Litorilinea aerophila: one gene and its partner. The main gene of each other region encodes a partner of the protein of the gene in region 2 in a complex. Links are inferred from orthologs where the notes say so. Each region holds a gene or a part of one and is shown on either strand. Other genes may lie near its edges.

What was found.
Region 1: the proteins of cdaA (region 2) and FKZ61_RS14415 are in contact, whole or in part, in a crystal structure (PDB 7OJS), measured with the Bacillus subtilis proteins. The link is inferred for Litorilinea aerophila from one-to-one orthologs.

What each region holds. Positions count from the first base shown.
Region 1 is NZ_VIGC02000018.1:67,257-73,770, forward strand. Bases 1,039-3,980 are described here. They hold FKZ61_RS14415 (phosphoglucomutase/phosphomannomutase family protein), read right to left. Parts: upstream 3,265-3,980; coding sequence 1,813-3,264; downstream 1,039-1,812. Other genes in these bases: FKZ61_RS14410 (hypothetical protein), read left to right, coding at 1,039-1,634. In the rest of the region: FKZ61_RS14405 (YIP1 family protein), read left to right, coding at 175-867; more of FKZ61_RS14410, read left to right, coding at 864-1,038; FKZ61_RS14420 (ABC-ATPase domain-containing protein), read left to right, coding at 4,179-5,903; FKZ61_RS14425 (tetratricopeptide repeat protein), read left to right, coding at 6,081-6,514. UniProt on the Bacillus subtilis protein: Catalyzes the conversion of glucosamine-6-phosphate to glucosamine-1-phosphate. Glucosamine-1-phosphate is used for cell wall biosynthesis.
Region 2 is NZ_VIGC02000028.1:14,248-20,593, forward strand. What follows is about bases 1,952-4,725. They hold cdaA (diadenylate cyclase CdaA), read right to left. Parts: upstream 3,837-4,725; coding sequence 3,066-3,836; downstream 1,952-3,065. Other genes in these bases: FKZ61_RS18445 (CdaR family protein), read right to left, coding at 1,952-3,052; argF (ornithine carbamoyltransferase), read right to left, coding at 3,838-4,725. Also shown: FKZ61_RS18435 (M28 family peptidase), read right to left, coding at 1-99; ribosome biogenesis GTPase Der, read right to left, coding at 99-1,484; more of FKZ61_RS18445, read right to left, coding at 1,730-1,951; more of argF, read right to left, coding at 4,726-4,770; FKZ61_RS18460 (fumarylacetoacetate hydrolase family protein), read right to left, coding at 4,777-5,604; FKZ61_RS18465 (HD domain-containing protein), read right to left, coding at 5,646-6,346. UniProt on the Bacillus subtilis protein: One of 3 paralogous diadenylate cyclases (DAC) in this bacteria, catalyzing the condensation of 2 ATP molecules into cyclic di-AMP (c-di-AMP). Upon expression in E.coli leads to c-di-AMP synthesis.

The DNA of each region.
Region 1 (6,514 bases), on a different replicon or contig from region 2:
GCTCTCGTCAAATAAAGTGGACAAATAATATCGCTTTGAGTTACGTGCTCGGGGTCGTTGCACCCTCCAGGGCGCTATGCTATGATTATGCCATCTAAAGACAGCCGGCAAGACTGGCGGTGCTGTGCCCCGGGCCGTCGCATCCTGTATGGCCTACCATCCATTGGAGTTTTTATGCTGCAGCCTCGGTCGTATCCTGAACTCATCGGCAAAGCCCTGATGCTGGAAGCGGATCCGTTCATCGTCATGGTGGACGATGACAACCCATGGGTAGAGGGTCTCTTCATGATCGTTGTGGTGGGCGTTGCAGTAGGGGCAGCCCACCTGGTGGGCGGTCTGCTGGCAGCGGCCAGCCTGCCACCTGCCCAGGCCGTCTTCCAGGAGCTGGTGCAGGCGTGGCGTCAACTGAACCTGGAGCCGGCTGTGGGGGAAGCCTGGCTGCAGGAAGCCTGGGGCTGGTTAACACTGGTGACCGGGTACGGCAGCGGGTGGTTCCGCCTGTTGGCCCTGCTCACGGTCCCCCTGGGCCTGCTGATCCAGTGGGTGTTCGCCGGGCTGGTGAGCCATGGGGTGGCCCTGGCTCTGGATGGCCGGGGCAGCCTCAACCAGATGTTAGGGGCCAGCGCCTTGATGGTAGCCCCCCAAGTGCTCCGCCTGGTACACATCGTCCCCTTTACCACGGTCAGCAACCTGCTGCTGACTACCTGGGCCCTGCTGGTCCTCTATCGAGCTGTGGCGGTGGCCCACGAGCTGCCCTGGCAGCGGGCGGTGGTGGCAGCCCTGGCGCCAGTGATCGCCGTGATATTCCTGGCGGGTGTGGCAGGTACGCTGCTGGGCCTCTTCCTGATCTTGGGAGGTGGACGATGAAGGCCGATGGACTGTGGCCAGGGGAAGTGCTCGACAGCCGCACATCTGCTGTGGCCTGGCGCGATTGGCTGCCATCGCCCCAGCAGGTGAGCAATGCCATCCAGCTCCGCTTTGAAGAGGGAACGGGGGAAACGGCGGACCTGGCCGACAGCGCGCCGGCCATCAGCATGCGCCAGGGATTGGGCCTGGTGATCGTCGCCGGCCTGGTGGCGGGCAGCCTGCCCTTCCTGGTGCACTGGATCGCGGCTGCCCGGGCGGGCACCACGGTTCCGCTGTGGCGGCTGGCCCAGGCTGCTGCAGAAGGCCAGGGGACGGGAGTCCTGGCGGAAACCCTGCAACGTATCGCGGGGTTAGAGCCGGCCTTCTTCCCGGGCTGGCTGGCGGCCGGCCTGAGCGCCCTCGGCCTCTGGCTCAGCCAGCCGCTCCACTGGTTGACCCTCTGGATTGTCTATGGCCTGGGCGTGTTGGTCGTGCTCAAGCTCCAGGGGGCCACGACCACCCTGCAACGGTTTTATGCCATCACCAGCTACGCTGCAGTGCCGCTGGTTCTGACCTTCTTCAGCCCGATCCCCTGTCTGGGCGGCCTCGCCCGCACCGTGGGCTACCTGTGGGCGCTGGTCCTCTACGTGCAGGCCATCCGGGCGCTCACTGGATTTCACCTGGGCCAGGTGATTGTGGCCGTGCTGGTGCCCACGGCTGTGGTCCTCCTGGCTGGCCTCCTCAGCCTCTCCGCCCTGGCCCTCTCCTTGCTGCGCATCCTGTTCTAACAGGTGACTTGACTATAACGCCATTTATAACGTGACTCTACTGCAAAAAGGTCAAATTGGACGCTGCCCCACGCAGATAAACGCTGATTAGAACAATTCTCTCCTGCGTTTCTTTGCGGCTTTGCGCCCTCTGCGCCTTTGCGTTGAAAAATGCCCTTTTTGCAGGGGAGTCATAACGTCATTCCTGGATTCGATCGGCGATCATGGCGTGGGCCATCTCCATGCCCGCTGCCAGCAGAGCCTGGACCTGTTCGTCGCTATGGCCCTCGGCATAGATACGGAGCACCGGTTCCGTGCCGCTGGGGCGGATCAGGAGCCAGCTTTCATCGGCCAGGATAAACTTCACCCCGTCCCGGTCACTGACCTGGGCCACCGGCACCCCTGCCAGGGTGTCTGGAGCGCCTGCCAGCAGGGCGGCGAGTAATTCTCGCTTGTCGAAAGGGCGCACCGGCTGGTCCAGGCGGGCGTAGTGGAAGCGGCCCATGTCGGGCGCCGCCATGAGCTCATCCAGCAGCTCGGCCAGCGTGCGCCCCCGGCTGGCCACCATCTCCACCAGCAACAGCCCCATCAAGATGCCATCCCCCTCTGGGATGTGGCCGGCCATGCTAATGCCGCCACTCTCTTCGCCTCCCAGCAGCACATTCTCCCGCAACATCCAGTCGCTGATGTGGTTAAAGCCCACCGGCGTTTCGTGGAGGGGCAGCTCATAGCGCCGGGCCAGCCGATTGAGCATCTGGGTGGTGCTGACTGTCTTGACCACGCTACCCCGCAGGCCCCGGTCGTGGACCAGATGTTCCACCAGCAGGGCCATGATGCCGTGGGGATCGATGAAGCGGCCGCTGGGATCCACCGCGCCGATGCGGTCGGCGTCGCCGTCGGTGGCCAGCCCCACCCGGTGCTCGCCTCGCCGCATGAGTTCGATCAGGGGGTGGAGGTGACGGGCAATGGGCTCCGGGTGGATGCCGTTGAAGCCCGGGTTCATTTCGCTGCGGAGCTCGGTGACGGTGCAGCCCGCATCCTCCAGCAGACGGCGCAGGTAGATGCGGCCGGCCCCGTACATGGCGTCCACGGCCACCGGCAGGGGACGCTGCTGGATGACGGTGAAGTTGACCAGCTGGCGGACGTGGCTTTCGTAGGCAGGAAAAGGATCGAAGCGGGTGATCAGGCCCTGCACCTGGGCTTCGTGGAGGGGCAAGGTGGGCGGCGTGATGCCCGCTTCCTCATTGAGGCGGATGCGTCTTTCCACCGAGCGGGCTGCCTCAGGGCTGGCAGAGCCGCCATAGGCCGCCTTGAACTTGATGCCGTTGTAGCGGGGCGGGTTGTGGCTGGCAGTGATCATGACGCCGCCGTCCGCGCCCTTTTCCACGATGGCATAGCTGATCATGGGTGTGGGAGCATCGGCCTGGGCCAGCCAGACCCGGATGCCGTGGGCGGCCAAGACCTCCGCCACGGCGATGGCATAGCGGTCGCTGAGAAAGCGGGTATCGAAGCCAACGACCATCGCGGGGGATGTGGAACCGGTGCTCAGGACTTCCTGAGCGATGGCCTGGGCCACCTTGCGAACGTTGGCAAAGGTAAATTCATCGCTAATGACGGCACGCCAGCCGTCGGTGCCAAAGTGAATGGGCATCTTCTTTCCTGTTGAATGGAGTGAATTACATGACTAACCGCCGATACCGGTCGGCAAAATCTTCAACGGTGAATGTCATTCTGACGAACGCGCCATGGGTCAGGGTGTTCGAGGGGAGTCCCTGGCCGCTAAAGTTGACCGCCCAGGCAGGGCATCACCATCCTGGTAAGATCGGCATATGGCTACAACGGGCATTATAGCATACCCGTGGTTCCCGCGGTGATCGCATAGCCACTGGACCAGGGCTTTTTTCAAAAAGCGAAAACGCCTGCCAGTCGGGCGATGATGTCCCCAGTCTGGCAGGGAAATGAAATCGTCTAACTGGTGCTAAAGCGTTTGAACATAGTCATCCTCGGATGATTGGTTCAATCGTTAAGCACGTTAGCAGAGTGGGACACCGGCCTCACGGGCGACAAGGAAAACGGTCGAGGGTGGCGGCGCCGGTAACCCCAAGCTCTTGCACTGCGATTTTAGCGATTCAACCAGAATGGGTGTGTCTGTCAGGGATCTATCTCAGTCAATCTGTGGATATGGGCTGTTCTGTTACGCTGCCTCTCCAACATACATGGCTGGAGCGGCTGTTGCTTTATGGAGGATGTTCTTTGATCATACGTTTCTATGGCGATTTCAGTTACGGCTTACGGAGCCCGGCGGTAGTCTGGGAGACCGCCAGGTCCGACCCTATGGCTCAGAGGGGGCAAAACAGCCCACTCAATTATACTGCCTGGCGCCCTGGTCCCCAAACGGATGCCCGGAAGGCAAAACTGGCATCATTGGACGGAATTCGCTACACTATGGCACCCTGAAAGGGTCAGAAGTGCGGACAGCTGGAGAGCCACCGGCATCTCCCCTGCCTGCTGCCGTGTGCCCTCAAGTGCGAGACACTATCCGACGATCAGGGAAAGAACGGGATCATGGCATCGGACCGACAAAAACTGGCAGATATCCTGCGCCGAATCGATGGACGTGGGTACCCCGCGTACCGGGAAATTCAGGGGGCGTGGACCTTCCCCAACTTCACCCTGTGGGTAGATCACGTGCAGGGCGATCCCTTCGCCTCGCCAAGCCGGGTGCGCATCACCCTCCCGGCCTCGGTGGCCGCCTTTCCCCAGGCCACCTACGCCAACACCAGCCGTGCCGTGGGCCTGACCGCTTTTCTGGCCCGAGCCTTTGCAGCTGCCGCCCGGCGCCATAGCCGACGCCGGGGAACCGGCAAGAGCGGCGAAATTCACATGGAAGCCCCCGGGCAAGAAGTGTTACCCCAGACCGCGGTCCAGATTGACCCAGAGGGGAATGTGGAGGCCCGGTTCACTGTAGGGTTGCCGGCCCAGGGACGCCGCGTCCTGGGCCATGAGGCGGCTCGCCTGTTGTTGGAAAATGTGCCCGCTGTGGTCAACGAAAGCCTGCTCGCAGCCGCCCACGACCCGGACCTGGTCTGGAAACATGTGGCCACCAACGAAGATGCCGACGCTCTCCGGGACGCCCTGGCAGACAGGGGACTGGTGGCCTTCGTGGCCGACGGCGCCATCCTGCCCAGGCGCTCCGGAGTCGACGACCGCCCCCTCCAGGATGACACGGTCGTCCCCTTCCAGTCTCCGCCATCCCTGCGGGTCCAAATAGAGTTGCCCCATGCCGGCCAGGTGAGTGGCATGGGCATCCCCGCGGGGGTTACCTTGATTGTGGGAGGAGGCTACCACGGCAAGAGCACCCTGTTGCGAGCCATTGAGCGAGGCGTCTACAACCACCGCCCGGGCGATGGACGGGAACGGGTGGTCAGCCAGGCGGGCCTGGTCAAGATTCGGGCGGAGGATGGCCGCTCAGTCGCCGGCGTGGACATTTCCCCCTTCATCGACAACTTGCCCCTGGGCCAATCCACCCGCGCCTTCCAGACAGCCAACGCCAGCGGCTCCACCAGCCAGGCTGCGTCCATCATGGAGGCGTTGGAAGTGGGTGCCACGGGCCTGCTCATCGACGAAGACACCGCAGCCACCAACTTCATGATCCGGGACAGCCGCATGCAGGCGCTGGTGCCCAAGGAGCGGGAACCCATCACCCCCTTCATCGACCGGGTCCGCCAGCTCTACAGCGAGCACGGCGTCAGCTCCATTCTCGTCATCGGCGGCAGCGGGGATTATCTGGACGTGGCCGACACGGTGATCACCATGGATGCCTTCCGGCCGGCCGATGTCACTGAACGGGCCCGAGCCGTGGCAAAGCAGTTTCCCACCGGCCGTCAGCCCGAAGCCGTCGGGCCGCTCCACCTCCAACACGAGCGAATCCCCATCCCCCGTTCCATCGATCCATCCCGCGGTCGGCGGGACGTCCACATCAAAACCCAGGGCCTGCATACCATCCTGTTCGGCACAGAAACCATTGACCTGACGGCCGTCGAACAGCTGGTGGCCCGGGGACAGACTCGGGCCATCGCAGCAGCGCTCTGGTATGCCCGCGCTCGCTACCTGGACGGACGCTGTTCCCTGGCCCAGGCAATCCAGCGAACCCTGGAGGACATCGCCCGGGAAGGGCTGGACATCCTGGACAGCCGACGGGTGGGTGACCTGGCGGCCTTTCGTCCCTTTGAGCTGGCCGCGGCCCTCAACCGGCTGCGCTCCCTGCAGGTTCGAACGAACACCCGTTGAACGGCTGGGCGACAGCGGTTCCTGGAAACCCATGGGGCCCATGGAAGAACAGTTGAATCTTCGCCCGAAACAGATGTATACTCAGACAAATCGGCCACAGAAACCAATTGCGGACGGCACCACCATGGGGCATCCTCCTTCCATGGGTGCTCCCGGGGAGGCACTGCCCAGGTCGCCATGGATCAACAGCCATCCAACCAACTTGAGTGGTTTAAAAACCTGCCTGGATGGACCAAAGCCACCATCGGCTTTATCGGGGCCATCATCGCCTTTATCATCTCCTTTCGGGAGAACTTTCACCTGGCGGTGGTCGTGGTCGCTTTTCTGCTCCTGGCGACCCTGCTCTACATCTGCCTGTACGTCATCCTGAGCCGGACGCCTGGAAACCAGGAAGGGGCGCCGCCGGAATATCGCTTTGGTCGCTTACGCTTTTGGGCCATGGGCGCCGGGATCGTCCTTCTGCTCGTTCTGAGCAGCGCCTTCTGGAATCGCCCCAGCCGCGCCTTCATCGCGGTTGCCCTGTTGGGCACCCCCACGCCCACGGCCACGGCAACCCCGACCCCAACGGCCACCCCCGCACCCACGCCGTCCCCCACGCCCACGCCACTGCC
Region 2 (6,346 bases):
GGCGATGGCCAGGCCCAGGATGCCCAGGAGTGTCAGTTCGATGCTGTAAAACCGGATGGAGCGGAAAGGATTCATGCCAGGCTCTGGTTCGTCCTCCATCACTTCCGGTTGCTGGTGCGTTGCCGGAAGATCAGCCGAATGGGCGTCCCGGTAAAGGGATAGTAAGCCCGGATCTGGTTTTCCAGGTATCGCTCGTAGCTGAAGTGAACCAGCTCTGGGTCGTTGACAAAAATCACGAACGTGGGCGGCTCAATGCTCACCTGGGTGCCGTAGTAGATGCGCAGCACCCGGCCACCCTTGCCGGGCGGCGAGGTGGCGTCGTAGGCGGCCCGGAGCAGCTCGTTGAGCTCGCTGGTGGAGAGCCGGTGGCGTCGGGCTTCGGCCACCTCCAGCGCGGTGGGCAGCACCGTGTGGATGCGCTGGCCGGTGCGGGCGCTGATGTAGATCACCGGCACATAGCTCAGGAACTGAAGTTCCTGGCGCACCATCTCGGTGAAGTTGTGCATGGTGTAGGCGTCCTTTTCCAGGGCGTCCCACTTGTTGACCACCACCACCACCCCTTTGTACTTTTCCAGCACGTAGCCGGCCACGTGGGCATCCTGGGCGGTCACCCCCTCGGTGGCGTCGATGAGCAGCAGGGCCACGTCGGCCCGGTCGATGCTGCGCATGCTGCGCAGGACGGAGTACTTTTCGATGCCGGGCTCCACCTTGCCCCGCCGTCGGATGCCGGCCGTGTCGATGAGGACGATCTTCTGGCGGTTGTAGACCACGTGGGTGTCGATGGGGTCGCGGGTGGTGCCGGGCACCTCGGACACGATGGCCCGCTCGGTGCCCAGGAGGGCGTTGAGCAGGCTGCTCTTGCCCACATTCGGCCGGCCCACAATGGCGATGGAGACCGCCTCGTCCTCTTCTTCGTCGTCTGTGGGGTGGGGCGGGAGGGCGGCCACCACCGCGTCCAGCAGGTCGCCGACGCCGTGGCCGTGGTAGGCGCTGATGGGGATGGGCTCGCCCAACCCCAGGTTCCAGAACTCCACCGCGTCCAGGCGCCGCTGTTCACTCTCGGCTTTGTTGACGGCCACGAAGACCGGCTTCTGGGTGGTGCGCAGCACTTCAGCCACGTCCAGATCCGCCGCGGTGAGCCCTTCCTTGCCGTCCACCACCAGGATGATGGCGTCGGCCTCTTCCATGGCCAGCCGGGCCTGGTTCTGGATGTGCTCCACGAACAGGGCCGAGTCGGTGGCCAGGGCCAGGTTGGCCGGGGATGAAGGTTCGCCGGCCAGGCCCGTGGGGGCTTCCAGCCCGCCGGTGTCGATGACCACGAAGGCAACGCCGTTCCAGTCGCTCTCCCCGTAGATGCGGTCTCGGGTGGTGCCGGGCACGTCTTCCACAATGGCCGTACGCCGGCCGATCAGCCGGTTAAACAGGGTTGATTTTCCCACATTGGGGCGCCCAACCAGGGCGACCACCGGTTTACGAGGAGTCATATTTGATTTCTTTCCGTAAATTTCGACCTTTTCAATGTCCATCCCTACCAGAAGGGATCCATGACTTCCCCTGCAAAAAGGGTTTGATTATCACGGAGACGCAGCGGAAGTCCAGAGAGAGCTCAGAGAAAACTCCGCATGCTCTGCGTCTCTGCGCTGTTCTTGCAGCAGAGCCATCCATCCATTGTACCAGAGGATCCACCGATTGCACAGCAATATCGCACCGCGCGCCGTCACCAGTTCGCCTACTGGGCCGGATTGCGCCCTGGAATCAGCCCCGAGGGGGCCACCGGTGTGCCGGTAGGTGTGGCCTCGGGCGTGGCCGGCGCCTGGGGGCTGATGATCACCTCCACGCTCTCGGGCAGCACCCCCTCGGCCCGGATCCCGGCAGGCACCACGACCCGAGGCACCACGATGTGGTTGCCGGGCAGCAGGCCAGTCAGGTCCAGGATGACGAAGATATCGTCAGGCCCCAGGGATTCCAGCAGGGGCAGGGGACCGCTCAGGATCACGTCCACTGTGCGCAGGGAGACGGTGGCCGTCAATCCCGGCGCCAGCCCCTGGATCACCGGCTCCTGGCGCACGGTGGTCCCCCCTTCGATGGGTGTGATGCTGACGGTGACGTCCACGGCGTTCCCTTCCAGCACCGTCACCCCCTCCGGCACCAGCAGCTGCACCCGCCGTTGAATCTCGCTGGTGGCATTGGTCAGGGTCATGGGCTCGGTCTCCACAAAGCCCGGCACCTGGGCCAGCACTTCGGTGCTCCCCACCAGGACCACGGTGGAGGGGTTGACCCGCACGTTGCTCAGGCGGTAGCCGGCGGCTGGTTGTCCCTGCAGGTTGACCCGTACTGCGACCTCCTTGCGGCCGGGCCATTGTTCCACCGGCACCACGATGTGGACCTGGGACGGTTCCACCTCAACGCGGGGCACCGGCTGGTTTTGGGCGTCCTGGGGCGTCACCGTCTGTTGCCGCTCCACCTGGCTCTTGGCGTTGCGCAGGTAGACCTCGGCCCGGGCTGAGATCACCTGGTCCACCAGGGTGGCAGGCCCGCGGACGGTCACCGAGATGGGCTCCACGATAGGCGGCTGCCAATCATAGCCAAAGGCCGTGGTGTCCATCACCTCCACCTTCACCGGCACCTTTTTCTCCACCACCGGATCCAGTTGCACCCGCAGCTCTGGCCGCTGGATGCTCACCACCTTGACCTTGGGATCCACCACCACCACATGGACCTCCACGTCGTGGACGCCCGCCTCCAGCCCAGAAAGGTCGATGTAGGCGGAAAAGTCGCTGGCCTCCAGGTTGTCCCAGGAGCTTCTGGGGGCCTGAATCACCACCCGCACCGCTTCCTTGCTCAGGTCCTGGACCGGCTGGAGATCGCCGCTCAGCCCCCGGACGGTCACGGGGATTCGCTCGGGAAATTCCGCCTGGATGATGGGGTTCTCCTGGTTCACGGCAATCAGCCAGACCACGAAGCCCAGGATAATCGAGAGGGCCAGGGTTCCCAGTTGTTCAGCCAGGCCTCGCCATTTGGTGCGCAATGTGCGGTTCGTCAAGATGTCCAACGCATGTTCTCTGCTAGGGCCGATAGAAGTCGCTTAACAGGGTGCGCAGCCGGCTGCTGTCCAGGCGCAGGATCCGCCCGTTGCGAGCCACCGAGATGTTGCCGGTTTCCTCAGAGACCACCACCGTCAGCGCGTCGGCCTGTTCGGTCACGCCGATGGCCGCCCGATGGCGGGTGCCCATCTGGCTGTCGGAGAGCTCCCGCTGGGTCAGTGGGAGGACGCAGCTGGCCGCCGCGATGCGCATGCCGGAGATGATCACCGCGCCGTCGTGGAGGGCGGTGTTGGGATAGAAGATGGTGGTGAGTAGCTCCGACGAAACCTCCGCGTCGATGGCCACGCCCCGGTCGATGAACTCGCCCAGCCCTGTCCCCCCTTCGAAGACGATCAGGGCGCCGTGGCGATGGTCCGACATCTGTTCCACGGCTTTGATCACCTCGTTGATCACCCGCTGGGTGCCGGCGTTGTCCCCCCGGCGCACCAGGAGGGGCGCCGTCCGGCCCACCCGTTCCAGCGCCCGCCGGATCTCGGGCTGGAAGATGACCGGGATGGCCACCAGCACCAGGGATGTGCTCTTGCTCAGCAGCCAGTTGAAGGCGGTCAGCTGGACCGTCTGGCTGACGATCAGGGTGATGACAAAGATGACCAGAATGCCCCGGGCCAGTTGAACGGCCTGGGTACCTCGAAAGAGCAAGAGCACCACGTAGAAGATCATCGACACCAGCGCGATGTCGATGATGTTGCGCCAATCCTGTAGACGGGTCAGGGCCAGGAGAAAGGTGTCCATACTACTTCAGGGGAATGCCTCCTAAGAGATGGGCCAGGATGGCCTTTTGGGCATGGAGCCGGTTGTGGGCCTGGGGGAAGAGCAGGCTGTGGGGGCCGTCGGCCACGTCGTCGGTGATCTCCTCGCCCCGGTGGGCCGGCAGGCAGTGCATCACCTTCACGTCGGGGTTGCGGGTGCGATCCACCAGCGCCCCGTTGACCTGGTAGGGGGGGAAGATGCGCAGGCGCTCTTCCCGCTCGGACTCCTGGCCCATGCTGGTCCAGACATCGGTGTACAGGATGTCGGCGCCCACCACACCATCCAGATCGTCGGTGACCGTCACATCCGTCCCGCTGTGGGCCAGGACGGCCGGGTCAGGCTGGTAGCCGGGGGGCGCGACCACCCGCATGGTGAGGCCCACCTTGGCCGCCGCCATGACCAGGCTGGTGGCCACGTTATTGCTGCCATCCCCCACGTAGACCAGGGTCAGGCCGGCCAACTGGCCCAGCTCCTCCCAAATGGTGAAGAGGTCGGCCAGGGCCTGGCAAGGGTGGCTGAAGTCGCTCAGGCCGTTGATGACCGGTACGCTGCCCCACTCGGCCAGCTGCAGGATATGCTCGTGGTCGAAGACCCGGGCCATGATGCCGTCCGCGTAGCCGCTGAGGACCCGGGCGACATCGGGCACGCTCTCCCGGGTGCCCAGGCCAACCTCCTGGGGGCTGATGTAAAACGCGTGGCCGCCCAGGTGTTGCATGCCCATTTCGAAGCTCACCCGGGTGCGCAGGCTGGGTTTCTGGAAGACCATGGCCAGGGATTTGCCGGCCAGGATGGGGGCGTTCTGCCCCAGGCGGATGCGCTCATCCTTCAGTTCCCGGGCCAGGCGCAACAGGCCCCAGAACTGTTCGTCGGTCAGGGATTGGATGTCCAAAAAGTGTTGCAATGCGGGTATCGCCATGGTCAATCACTCCTGCGCTTGAGTCGGGTCGGCATCTTCGGCCACGACTGGATTGGAAAGTTGACCCAGGCCGGGAATTTCGACCGTCATCACATCTCCCGGCTGGACCGGGCCCACGCCCGCCGGCGTGCCGGTCAGGAGCAGGTCGCCCGGCTCCAGGGTCATGAAGCGGGTGACAAAGGCCAACACCCGGGCAATGGGGTAGATCATCAGGTCGGTGTTGCCTTCCTGGCGCACCTGGCCGTTGACCAGGCAGCGCACCGTGCGGCCACGGGGGTCAAAGGCAGTGTCCACCCAGGGCCCCACCGGCCCAAAGGTATCGAAGCCCTTGCCCCGGGTCCACTGGCCGTCCTGCCGCTGTAGATCCCGGGCGGTGACGTCGTTGGCCAGGGTGTAGCCGAAGATGACCTGGGCCGCGTCCTCCTCCCGCAGGTTGCGGCAGCGCCGGCCGATTACCACTGCCAGCTCGGCCTCGTGGTCCACCCGACTGCTGATGGACGGGTAGACCACCGGCTGATCCGGGCCGATGACCGAAGACGGGGGCTTCAGGAAGATGAGCGGCTCCGGCGGCACTTCATTGCCCAGTTCCGCTGCATGTTCCGCGTAGTTGCGGCCCACGCAGACCAGCTTGCTGGGCTGGGCCGGCGCCAGCAGCCGGACGTGGGCCAGCGGCCTGGGCGGACCCACGACCCGGGGCGCGTAGACCCCGTCGCCCAGGGGATCCAGGTAGGGGGCCTGGGCCAACGGGTAGACAATCTGATCCTCCAGCAGCCCCCACTGGGCCAGCGAGCCGGGCTGCCCTTCCAACATTTCGATGAAACGAACGATGCGCATGGATAGTTCCTGATATGGGTGGGTGGTTGAATGTCCGTCGGCTATGAAAACCGGGTGTCATTGATGATCAACTGGAAAGAGCAATCCAGGAATTCGGTGGCCTGGCGCACCATGGTCATCCGGTCCAGGAAGATTTCGAAGTATTCGATGACCTGGGCGTAGTTGGTGTCGATCTCCAGTTCCAGGGCAATGACCCGCTCTTCCGGCCGTACCCGGACGAAACTGCGGGTGGTGGCGTAGTTGACCCGGTCGTGGATGTCGAACTCGTCCATGTTGGGGTTCTGGACCCGGCTGCGGTGGACGTCGGCCTTGTCGGCGATGATCAGTGCAGCAGAGACGGGCGTGGTAGCCGTGCCCCGCTCTTCCTCGTGATTGCCGATGGCGTTCATGACGATGGCGCATTCGTGGGGCGGGACGCCCATGCGCGCCAGGATGCGCCAGGCCATCAGGCTGCCGCTCAGGGCGTGGTTCTGGCGGTGGATGCAGTTGCCGATGTCGTGGAGATAGCCGGCGATGTTGGCCAGTTGATAGGTGCGCTGGTCGTAGCCCAGCCGCTCCAGCACGTTCTCGGCGATGTGACCCACCAGGCCGGCGTGACGCTGGCCGTGTTCCGTGTAGCCCAGGATGCGCAGGGATTCGTTGGCCTGCTGGATGAACGCGATCACTTCTGGATCTCGCCGCACCTCCTCCACAGTGATCACGGGGGTGCCGGGCGGTGTGCCCCCATCGGGAGACAGGGCCT